2 regions of the Kitasatospora sp. NPDC101235 genome follow, and region 1 is predicted to be linked to the other one. Evidence: riboswitches for the same ligand, from Rfam matches in the RefSeq annotation. Region 1 holds a riboswitch; the other holds the start of a gene.

Region 1 (5,511 bases):
CGCCCGCTTCCGCCGGCTGGCCCGGGAGCACGACGCGAAGATGACCTTCTTCCTCAGCGGGCTCTACCTGCTGCCCGAGTCCAAGAAGGACCTCTACCGCCCGCCGCAGCACCCGGTCGGCGCCTCCGACATCGGCTACCTGAGCGACCAGCACATCCGCGACACCCTGGAGAACGTGCACGCGGCCTGGCTGGAGGGCCACGAGATCGGGACCCACTTCAACGGCCACTTCTGCGGCTCCACCGGCGTCGGCCAGTGGTCCCCGGAGGAGTGGGACAGCGAGATCGAGCAGGCGATGGACTTCGTGACGAACTGGCGCACCAACACCGGCTTCACCGACCTGCCGGCGCTGCCCTTCGACTACCGCAAGGAGCTGATCGGCAGCCGCACCCCGTGCCTGGAGGGCCAGCGCAACCTGCTGCCCACCGCGGTCAAGCGCGGCTGGCGCTACGACAGCAGCGGCAACGGCACCCAGGTGTGGCCGCAGAAGATCCAGGGCGGCGCGCTCTGGGACCTCCCGCTCCAGTCCATCCCGTTCCCCGGGCACACCTTCCAGGTGCTCTCGATGGACTACAACATCATGTACAACCAGTGCGGCCCCGACACCAGGGCCGACCCGGCGCTCCACCCCGGCTTCCAGGCCCAGGCCCGCGACGCCTACCTGATGGGCTTCGAGCGCACCTACAACGGCAACCGGGCGCCGTACGTCATCGGCAACCACTTCGAGGAGTGGAACGGCGGCATCTACATGAACGCCGTCGAGGAGGTCCTCAAGGCCATCGCGGACAAGCCGGAGGTCCGGCTGGTCTCCTTCCGGCAGCTGGTCGACTGGCTGGACGCCCAGGACCCGGCGGTGCTGCGCAAGCTCCGGACCCTCGCCCCGGGCCAGTCCCCGGCCGACGGCTGGGAGTCCTTCCTCGGCGCCCCGGCGGGGGCCAGGGCCCCCGCCGCCGCCGTCGGCTGACCGTCAGGTCCGGGTGCGGACCCGGCCGGAGAGCAGCGCTCCCAGCAGCGACACCCCGATGCTGGTCAGGAACACCACCGCGAAGGCGCCGGGCGACCCGGCGCCTTCCGCCGTGTCGTGGAGGGCGGCCACCGAGCCACCGCCCAGCGCCGCGAACAGCACCCCGGCCAGGCCGGTGAGCAGCACGTTGCCCAGCGCGTCGCTCATCTGGAGCGCGGCCGAGTTGGCGCCGGCGTCCTCCGGCCTGGAGAGCTTCATCATCAGCACGCTGACGGACGCGATGGTCAGCCCCATCCCGAGGCCGCCGACGCCCCAGGCGACCGCGGCCACCCAGGCCGGCACCGCCGGGACGAGCACCAGCGCGGCGCCCCCGATCGCCACCACGGTCAGCACGAAGCCGCCCCGGATCATCGGCACCCGGAAGCGCTCGGCGGCCGGCCGGCCCTGGAGCCACGAGCCCAGCGCCCAGGTGAGGCCGCCGCTGGTCAGGGTCAGCCCGGCCAGCGTCGGCGAGAGGCCGCGCCGGCTGGTCATCATCAGCGGGATGAACACCTCGGCGGAGAAGAACGCGCCCGCCGACACCCCGCGCAGCAGGATCACCGCCGGCAGTCCGCGCACCGCGCGCAGCGTCCCGGCGGGCAGCAGCCCGAGGACGGCCGGCGCCAGCAGTGCCACCCCGGCCGCCCCGGGGATCAGCCCGATCAGGTCGAGGCGCTGGCCGGCGTACTGCACCAGGCCGGCGCCGACCGCCGCCATCGCGGCCAGCCGGGTGCGGCGGCGGTCGAAACCGCCGCCCTTGGCCACCGGGTGCTCACGCTCGGAGCGGGCGAGCGCCGGGCCCATCACGGCCAGCGGCAGCAGGATCAGCACCGGCACGGCCAGGAACACCCAGCGCCAGCCCAGGTGCTGGGTGACGGCCCCGGCGACCAGCGGGCCGACGATCGAGGGCAGCACCCAGGCCGAGGAGAAGGCCGCGAACACGGACGGCCGCAACCGCTCCGGATAGGCCCGGCCGACCACCACGTACAGCGCGACGATCACCAGCCCGCCGCCCAGGCCCTGGATCGACCGCCCGGCCACGAACACCCACATCCCGGGCGCCGTCCCGGCCACCACCAGGCCGACGCCGAACACCGCGATGCCGGTGAACAGCGGTTGCAGCGGGCCGCGCCGGTCGCACCACTGACCGGAGACGACCAGGGCGAACAGCGTGCTGGTGAAGTACCCGGAGAAGGCGAAGGCGTACAGCGAGACGCCGTGCAGCTGGCGGGCCGCCGTCGGCATCGCGGTGTTGACGGCGGTCGCCTCGAAGGCGATCACCAGGACCACCGAGACGATCCCCAGCGTCAGCGCGCGGTAGCGGCCGCCGAGCACCCCGCCACCGGGGTCGTCGTCGAGGGGTATCGGCACGGGGTCGACCGAGGTGGGGGAGGCAGTGGTCATACGTAACATCGTAAGAGCCGTCTGCCTCGATGACCCCTGACCCCGGTCGGTGATCGGCTCGGCCCCGGGTCCTGGGACGGCGGCGCGGCGCAGGTCAGTGCAGCACCTTGAGGCCCACCACGCCGGAGACGATCAGCAGCAGGCAGACGATCCGGGCCATGGTCGCCGGGTCCCCCAGGACGGCCATGCCGTAGACCGCGGTGCCGACCGCGCCGATGCCGACCCAGGCGGCGTAGCCGGTGCCGATCGGAATGGTGCGCATCGCGTACGCCAGACCGCCCATGCTGAGCAGCAGTGCGACGCCGAAGACGAGGCTGGGAACGAGGCGGGTGAAGCCCTTGGACGATTCCAGGGCGACCGCCCACACGGTCTCCAGGAAACCCGAGACGATCAGAACGAGCCAGGCCACGACAGTGGTACCTCCGCAGTCCACAGCGGCCGGATTGCCGCTGAACTGCGCCGTCTTGTCGTCACCGGGTACGACGCGCTCGTCCGGGGTGGCGGAAATGCCGCCACCTGTCCGCGACGGTAGCACACACTGCCATACAGAATTTACAAAGGGGCGTTGACCCCTCTCCCCCGGATCGGCCACTATGAATTCACTGGCCGTGTGCCCGAGTGGCTTAGGGAACCGTCTGCAAAGCGGTGCACGCGGGTTCGATTCCCGCCATGGCCTCACCGGAAAAGGAATTGCCGGTCGACTCCGAAAGTCGTCCGGCAATTCCTTTTCGCTGTTTCCGTCGTTTCCGTCGCTGTCCGGGGAATCCGGTCAGGCCGTGACGGCGTCCTCCGCCCGGATCGGCAGCCGGCCGACCGGCAGGCCGGTGGCGGCGCGCACGGCCGCGGCGACGGCCGCCGGGGCGACCACCGCGGGAACGGCGCCGACCGCCTTGGCGCCGAACGGGGCCACCACGTCGCGCTCCTCCAGCAGCGTGGCGATCCGCACCTCCGGGGTGTCCAGCGCGGTGGGCAGCCGGTAGCCGGTGAGCGAGGGGTTCTGGAGCACCCCGCCCTCCGTCCGCAGGTCCTCCAGCAGCGCCAGGCCCACGCCCTGGGCCACCCCCGCCTCGATCCGGTCCTCGATCTGGCGCGGGTTCAGCGCCCGGCCGACGTCCTGGGCGACCGTCATCTCGACCACCCGCACGGCGCCCAGCTCGATGTCCACGTCCACCACCGCGCGCATGGCGCAGAACGAGATGGAGACGAAGGCGTCGCCCTGCCCGGCCTCGTCCAGCGGCTCGGTGGGGTGCGGGCGGCACTGCGCGGTGGCCCACAGCTCCTTGCCCTCCAGTGCCTCGGCGACCGGCATGCCGAGCACCCCGTCGTACGAGGTGATCTTGCCGTCGGCGATCTGGAGCAGCTCCGCCGACATCCCGAAGTTCGCCGCGATCGGCTGCAGCAGCTGGTGGCGGACCATCAGCGCGGCCCGCTCGACGGCGCCGCCGGAGACCCAGGTGTGCCGGCCGCGGGCGGACGGCCCGGCGATCGACTGGTCGCTGTCGGCCGGCGCGATGTAGACCTCGCTGACGCCCAGCACGGTCTGCACGATCTGCCGGGCCAGCGTGGCGAAGCCCTGTCCGGCATCGACGGCCGCGCAGATCACCGTGGCGTGGTCGCCGCTGACCCGCACGGTCGCCGTGGAGACCTCGTCCTCGCCCTCGGCGCCCAGCATGTGCACCATGCCGACGGCGTAGCCGATGCCGCGCCGCACCGCCGCCGGGTCGCCCGCGCCGCCGGGCCCGCCGGGCAGCAGCCACTCGGCGTCCGGGTCGTCCACCGGCAGCGCCGGCAGCGGCTCGGCGGCGACCGCGTCGAGCAGGGCGCGCACCGGCGCCGGGCAGGTGACGGCCTGTCCGGTGGGCAGCGGGTCGCCGGTGGACATCGCGTTGCGGCGGCGGATCTCCACCGGGTCCACACCGATCCGGGCGGCCAGCTGGTCCAGCTGCGACTCGTACGCGAAGCAGGCCTGCAGGGCGCCCTCGCCGCGCATCCGGCCGGCCGGCGGGTTGTTGGTGCGCACCGCCCAGGCGTCCACGAAGACGTTCGGGCAGACGTACGGGCCGGCCGAGAAGGCCGTCGCGGCGGCCAGCGCCTCGGCGGAGACGTCCGCGTAGGCGCCGCCGTCCAGCAGGATCTGCGCCTCGACCTTCACCAGGGTGCCCTCGGCGTCGGCGTGGTGGCGGTACCGCAGGAGCGCGGGGTGGCGCGAGGTGTGGGTCTGGAAGGACTCCTCGCGGGTGAGCGTCATCTTCACCGGGCGGCCGGTGCGCAGCGCCAGCAGGGCCAGGGTGACCTGGAAGGAGAGGTCCTCGCGGTCGGTGGTGGCGCCGGGCACGCCGGTGACCACCAGCCGGACCCGGTCCGGCTCCAGGCCGAGGCAGGCGGCGGTGCGGTCGCGGTCGCCGTGCGGGTCGGTGGAGGACAGGTGCAGCTCGACGCCGCCGTCCGGGCGCGGCACGGCCAGACCGGCCTCGGCGCCGAGCGGGGCCGGGTCCTGCCGGCCGACCTGGTAGAGGCCCTCGACGACGATCTCGCCCACCGCGTCCGGGTCCCCGCAGCGCAGCGGCAGGTGGCGGAACAGGTTGCCGTCCGGGTGCAGTGGCGGCGCGGTGAAGGACTGCTCGGGGTCGGTGACGGCCTCCAGCGGCTCGTAGTCGACCGCGATCAGCCCGACCGCCAGCCGGGCGGTGTCCGGGTGGTCGGCGGCCACCGCGGCGATCGGCTCGCCGTGGTGGCGCACCACGCCGGCGGCCAGCACCGGCCGGTCGGAGACGATCGGCCCGGCCGGGGCGCCGTCGGGGGTGCCGTCCGGGCCGGGCGGCAGGTCGGCGGCGGTGACCACGGCGTGCACCCCGGGCAGCGCCAGCGCGGCCGAGGTGTCGATCCCGCGGATCCGGGCGTGCGGGTGCGGTGAGCGCAGCACCGCGCCCCACAGCAGCCCCTCGGCCCACAGGTCGGCCGCGTACGGGTAGATGCCGAGCGCCTTGGGCAGCGCGTCGCTGCGCAGCGGGGAGCTGCCCAGGCCGGTCGGCTCCGGCGCGCCGCCCTCGCCGCCGTCCTGCTGGAGTGCTGCGCCGATGTCGGTAGGCGACGTCATGATGCGT
Region 2 (5,511 bases), on a different contig from region 1:
GACAGCGTCGCCTCCGCGCTGGGCGTCGACCCGGGCCGGGTCCGGCTCGCCTGCCTGCTGCTGGCCGTCGCGCTGGCCGGGCTGGCAGTCGGCGTCTGCGGGCCGGTCGGCTTCGTGGCGCTGGCCGCACCGGTGATCGCCGGGCGGCTGGCCGGGCCCGCACGGGTGCCGGTGCTCGGCTCGGCGCTGACCGGCTCCCTGCTCGTCGTGCTCGCGGACGCCCTGGGGCGGGTGCTGTTCGCCGGGGTGGAGATCCCCGTCGGCATCGTCACCACCGTCCTCGGCGGACCCTTCCTGCTCTGGGTGCTGCTCGGCCGCAAGGGCAGCCCCGCGTGACCACTTCCGGAGACCCCATTGTGAAGACCCTGCTCGTCGTCGTCCCCGACCCCCACGACCCCGCCTACCGCCTGGTCACCTTCGCCCACCGGGACGACGGCTGCGACGGCGTGCTCGCGCTGCTGCACACCGTCACCGACAAGGACCGCCATGCCGGGGACCTGACGCCGCACCTGATGAAGCGTCAGATCGACGGAACGTGGTCGATCACCTACCGGCTGCGTGCGGACCACCGCGCCTCCTACCAGCTGTACCCGTTCCGCGGCGAGGCCCCCGGCACCACCCGCCCCGACTGGCTGCGCGTCCTCGACCACGCCCGCCCGGACCCGTACGACACCGAACCCCGGCTGCCCGCCCGCGACGGCCGTCACCCCTCCTCGGTGCTCAGCCTGCCCGCCGCGCCCGCGCAGCCGTACGTGCGGCGGCGCGACGGCGTGCCGCGCGGGCGGACACTCGCCCGTACGGTGGCCGGCCGGCGGGTGGACGTCCACCTCCCGGCCGGCCACCGCGCGGATGGCGGCCCGTACCCGGTCGTGGTGCTGCTGGACGGCGAGATGTGGGGCGAGGTGCTGTCCGTCGGCGACACCCTCGACAACCTGACGGCGGACGGCGCGATCCCGCCGACCGTCACCCTGTTGGTGCACACCACGGGCCCGCAGCGCCCGGACGACCTCAGCTGCAACCCGGCCTTCGTCGACCTCCTCGCCGACCGCCTCCTCCCGTGGGCCGGCGCGGAGTTCGGCGCGAGCGACGACCCGGCCGCCACCGTGATCGCCGGCCAGAGCGCGGGCGGCCTCACCGCCGCCTACGCCGCCTACCGCCGCCCGGAGCGCTTCGGCAACGCGCTGTCCCAGTCCGGTTCCTTCTGGTGGCCCGACGAGACCGAGTTCGACGCCGGCAGCGAATGGCTGACCCGCCGCTTCGCCGCCGAGGAACGCCGTCCGGCCCGCTTCTGGATCGAGGTCGGCCTCCAGGAGTGGATGCTCCTCGCCCAGAACCGCCACCTGCGCGACGTCCTGACGGCCCGCGGCTACGAGCTCGCCTACCGCGAGTTCAACGGCGGCCACGACTACGCCTGCTGGCGCGGCGGGCTGGCGGACGGGCTCGCTCACCTGCTGGGGTCACCCGGAGGGATGGTTTCGGACTGATTCGCATACCTCCGGGCCATTGGGTGCCTAACGTCGGGAGTCCATACCGGATGACCTTGGGGGGTCAGCGATGAACGCGTCCTCGTCCGCCACTCCGCCGCCGATGTCCTGGCTGTACTGCGGCAACCAGATCAAGCTGTGGCGGACCCGCGCCGGCGTCAGCCGGGAGACCTTGGCGGAGGAGGCCGGGTACAGCCTTGAGAGCCTGCGGTCGATGGAGGCTGGGCGGCGGAAGCCGTCCATGCACCTGTTGCAGGTGGCGGACGACATGTGCGACGCGAAGGGGATCCTGGCAGCCGGAGCGCAGTTCCTGAAGCCGGAGAAGTATCCGTCGTCCGCCGAGGACTATATGAAGTACGAAGCCGAGGCGGTGGCGCTCAACTGGTATGAGAACCACTTCTTTCCGGGTCTGCTGCAGACCGAAGAGACCGTGAGAACGCTCCTCGAATCCCACTGGCCGCCACTCGATGACGAGACGGTCGAAACGCGGGTCGCTGCAAGGTTGGAGCGCCAGGAGATGCTGAAGGTGCAGACCAAAGCCTTCAACTTCCTCATCGAGGAAGGTGTCCTACGACGGCCGCTCACGACCATCGAAGCCCACCACCGCCAGTTGCGCCACGTTCTGTCGGTCGGCGAGGCGCGCCACATCACGGTTCAAGTGGTTCCGTCCCGAGGAATCCACCCTGGCCTGAACGGGCAGTTCATCCTTCTGGAAACAGCCGAACATCAACGACTCGCGTATGAGGAGGGTCAGGCGATGGGAATGCTCCATGCAGACCCCGCCAGGGTGAGCATCCTCAGCCATCGCCATGAAATGATCCTCCGGCAGGCTCTCAGTCCCGAGGCCTCGGCCAAGCTGATCAGTGAGTCGCTGGAGGAGCTATGAACGATGCGTTGACCTGGTTCAAGTCCAGCTACAGCAACACCGAGGGCGGCGCCTGTGTCGAAGTCGCCGTCAGTCACGCCACCGTCCGTGTCCGGGACTCCAAAGACAAGAGCGGCCCCCAGCTCGCCTTCGCTCCCCAGGCTTGGGCCGACTTCGTCGAGTTCGCCCGGAACGCTTCTCCTTCGACCGGCTGACGCCGCCGCCGGCCCGTGCTAGCGTCCCCGGGGCGGCGCAGCGGCGCCGGCCCCGGACGAGACGTGCGCCGTACCCGGCCTGCCAAGACGACGCACTCTGGAGGCGTCATGTCCGCTGCCGGTACTCCCATCGCCCGTCCACTGGATGTGCGATGGATCCACGGTTCCCCGTCCGCGAAGCACAACACCGACCCGGACATCCAGGTCCACGAGTACGACGAGCACACCGTCATCCTGCGCCAGAACAAGGCGGTCCACTACGAGGCGCCGTTCCTGTTCCTGCTGTTCGGGACGGAACGGGCAGTGCTGATCGACACCGGGGCGACCGCCGAGGCCGCGTACTTCCCGCTGCGCGCGACGGTCGACGAGCTGGTGGAGAAGTGGCTCGCCCGCAACCCCCAGCACGGTCGCGACTATCCACTGCTGGTTCTGCACACCCACCCGCACGGCGATCACGTCGCCGGCGACGGTCAGTTCGCCGACCGGCCGGCGACCACCCTAGTCGGTGGGGAACTCGCCACGGCCTGGCCGTACTTCGGATTCGACCGGGACGAGGAGGCGGTGGCCCTGGTCGACCTCGGCGGCGGGCGGGTGCTGAAGTGTCTGGCCACCCCGGGACACCACGAGGCGTCGGTCACCTACTACGACCCGTGGACCGGGTTCCTGCTCACCGGCGACACCGTCTACCCGGGGCGGCTGTACATCAACGACTGGCCGGCCTTCGGGCGGACCATCGAGCGGCTGGTCGCCTTCGCCGAGAGCCACCCGGTGACGCACGTGCTCGGCTGCCACATCGAGATGACCCGCGAGCCGGGCGTCGACTACCCGATCCGCACCACCCACCAGCCCGAGGAGCCCCCGCTCCAGCTCACCCCGGCCCACCTGCACCGGATCCGGGCCGCCGTCGCCGAACTCGGCGACCGTCCGCGCCGCTACCCGCTGGACGACCTGATCCTCTGGCCGCACGATTGAGCCCGCGCAGGCCCGAGGCCGGTCAGCCCCGGTAGGGCACCAGTCGCGCCAGGTCCAGCTCGAAGTCGAACGGCGAGGGAATACGGATCTTCTCGCCGAACTCCCGCTCCGTCCTGGTGTGGTAGCGGTCGCGGTTGGGCTCGGAGAACAGCGTCACCGTCTTCTGCCGAGGGTCCACGATCAGGTACATCGGGAAGCCCATCCGTGGGTAGTCGCGGACCTTCCCGCTCCAGTCGTTGTCGGGGTTGGACGGCGAGACGACCTCGACCGCGATCAGTGCCAGGTCGGCAGGGATCTCGCGGCCCAGCTCGATGACGTCCTCGGGCAGGTAGGTGAGGTCGGGGTTGCGGACGGAGCCGATCTCGGGTGAGGAGAGGTCGCTGTTCCCGGTCGGGAAGTAGCCGGGAGGGCAGTTCGCCTCGAACTGGCGCTGGACGATCGCCAGGTTGAGCTGATGGATCGGCGACGGCGACGCCTGCATGACGATGATGTCGCCCGACAGCTCGGCCTTGAAGCCGTTCGGCAGACTGCGGCGGGCCTCTTCGAGCAGGCGGTGGTGCTCAGAGTTCATGCGCTCTCCTCTGGTGCTTCCGGCACGCTACCGCGGCCCGCGCCGTAGGCCCGGCGGATCGGTGGCGCGTGCGGGAGGGGTGGTCCGGGTGGGGCGTGTGGTGGTGACGGGGTCGGCCGGGTTCGTGGGGTCGTCGGTGGTGCGGCTGCTGCCGGAGGCCGGCCGCACGGTGCCCGATGTGCTGGCCGAAGCAACCGGACGGCACGGCTGGTCCGACGGTCGGATCGACCGTCAGAATGGCAAACATGTCGACTGATCGAACCGGCCGGATCCTCGGAGCCGTTCTCGGGCTCGTGTTCATCCAGACCGGCGCGGGCTACCTACCTGCGGCCGTCGAGGTGTCGCTGCGAATGATCTCGGTGGCCGCGTTCCTCGTGCTGCTCGGGGCTGGCAAGTGGTGGGGCGGCCGGGCGGCCCCGCTGGACCGCAGCGAGGGAAAGCCGAAGACCGTCGTCGGACAGAACATCCAGTACATCGCGAGCGCCGGGGGACTCGCGGTCACCCTTGGGATCACGGTGGTCAACCGGCTCCTGCACACGCCGCTGGCGACCATGCCGTGGATCGCCACCGTGGTGGGCGTCCAACTCTTCATCCCCGCTGCTCTCTGGCGACGTCCCTCGCTGTACGTCCTCGGCGGCGCGATTTCGCTGTTCGGGGTGGTCGGGCTGGTGCTGGCCTTCGGCGGTGCCTCGGAGGCCACCGTCGGTACGGTCGCCGAGGCCGTCCCGGGGGTGCTGCTGCTGGGCTCGGTGTGCTGGTCCGCCCGGCCGCAGAGCGCACCCGGGCGGACCACCACAACAGCCGCCTGAGGTTCAGTCCTCCGAGGGCGGGCCCGGGGCCTCGGCCGGGAGGCGGACGGCCAACAGAGCCCCGGCGGCGACCAGGGCGGCGGTGAGCCCGAGGGCGAGCCGGTACGGCCCGACACCCGAGCCGTCGCCGAGTGCGCCGATCAGCGCCGCCGTGGCGGCGATGCCGAGGGCGCCGCCGAGCGTGCGCAGGATGGTGAACAGGCCCATCGCGCGGCCCATCGCGGGCGGCGGGACGTCGGCGAAGCCGGCGATCTGGACAGTGAGCACGGCGGTGCCGAGGATCAGGCCGACGGCGAACATCAATGCCCTTACTGCCCAAGGGTTTTCGGCGAAGCCGAGGGCGGTGAGGACGAGTGCCGCCAGCAGCAGTCCGGGCAACGCGAGACGGCGCGGGCCAAGGCGGGGCAGCAGTCGGTCCACCACCTGCGAGGCTGCCATCAGGCCGATCGCCTCCGGGAAGACGCTCAGCCCGGCGTCCAGGGCCGAGGCGCCGCGCACCGCCTGGTAGAGCAGCGGCAGCACGAACAGCGCGCCCATCAGCCCCGCCGAGGTCAGCAGGGCGAGCCAACTCGCCGCGCCGAAGGTCCGGTCGGCG

Evidence for each region. A riboswitch is a leader RNA that binds a small molecule or an ion and turns the genes downstream of it on or off. The one in region 1 is predicted to bind guanidine.
Region 2: another riboswitch for guanidine. It lies ahead of ACIRRH_RS26690 (MBL fold metallo-hydrolase); the one in region 1 lies ahead of ACIRRH_RS18540 (SMR family transporter).

Annotation. Positions count from the first base shown of each region.
Region 1 covers NZ_JBIWNZ010000010.1:72,773-78,283, reverse strand. Annotated here, with positions in the region: gene ACIRRH_RS18550 (hypothetical protein) at 1-964, shown strand, start outside; gene ACIRRH_RS18545 (MFS transporter) at 968-2,407, opposite strand; gene ACIRRH_RS18540 (SMR family transporter) at 2,502-2,816, opposite strand; guanidine-III (ykkC-III) riboswitch at 2,861-2,926, opposite strand; tRNA gene ACIRRH_RS18535 (tRNA-Cys) at 3,012-3,083, shown strand; gene ACIRRH_RS18530 (xanthine dehydrogenase family protein molybdopterin-binding subunit) at 3,177-5,504, opposite strand; gene ACIRRH_RS18525 (2Fe-2S iron-sulfur cluster-binding protein) at 5,501-5,511, opposite strand, start outside.
Region 2 covers NZ_JBIWNZ010000017.1:161,080-166,590, reverse strand. Annotated here, with positions in the region: gene fhuB (Fe(3+)-hydroxamate ABC transporter permease FhuB) at 1-336, shown strand, start outside; gene fes (enterochelin esterase) at 300-1,484, shown strand; gene ACIRRH_RS26700 (Scr1 family TA system antitoxin-like transcriptional regulator) at 1,588-2,370, shown strand; gene ACIRRH_RS26695 (DUF397 domain-containing protein) at 2,367-2,564, shown strand; guanidine-III (ykkC-III) riboswitch at 2,594-2,661, shown strand; gene ACIRRH_RS26690 (MBL fold metallo-hydrolase) at 2,673-3,536, shown strand; gene ACIRRH_RS26685 (Uma2 family endonuclease) at 3,559-4,107, opposite strand; gene ACIRRH_RS26680 (hypothetical protein) at 4,196-4,363, shown strand; gene ACIRRH_RS26675 (hypothetical protein) at 4,353-4,916, shown strand; gene ACIRRH_RS26670 (DHA2 family efflux MFS transporter permease subunit) at 4,920-5,511, opposite strand, start outside.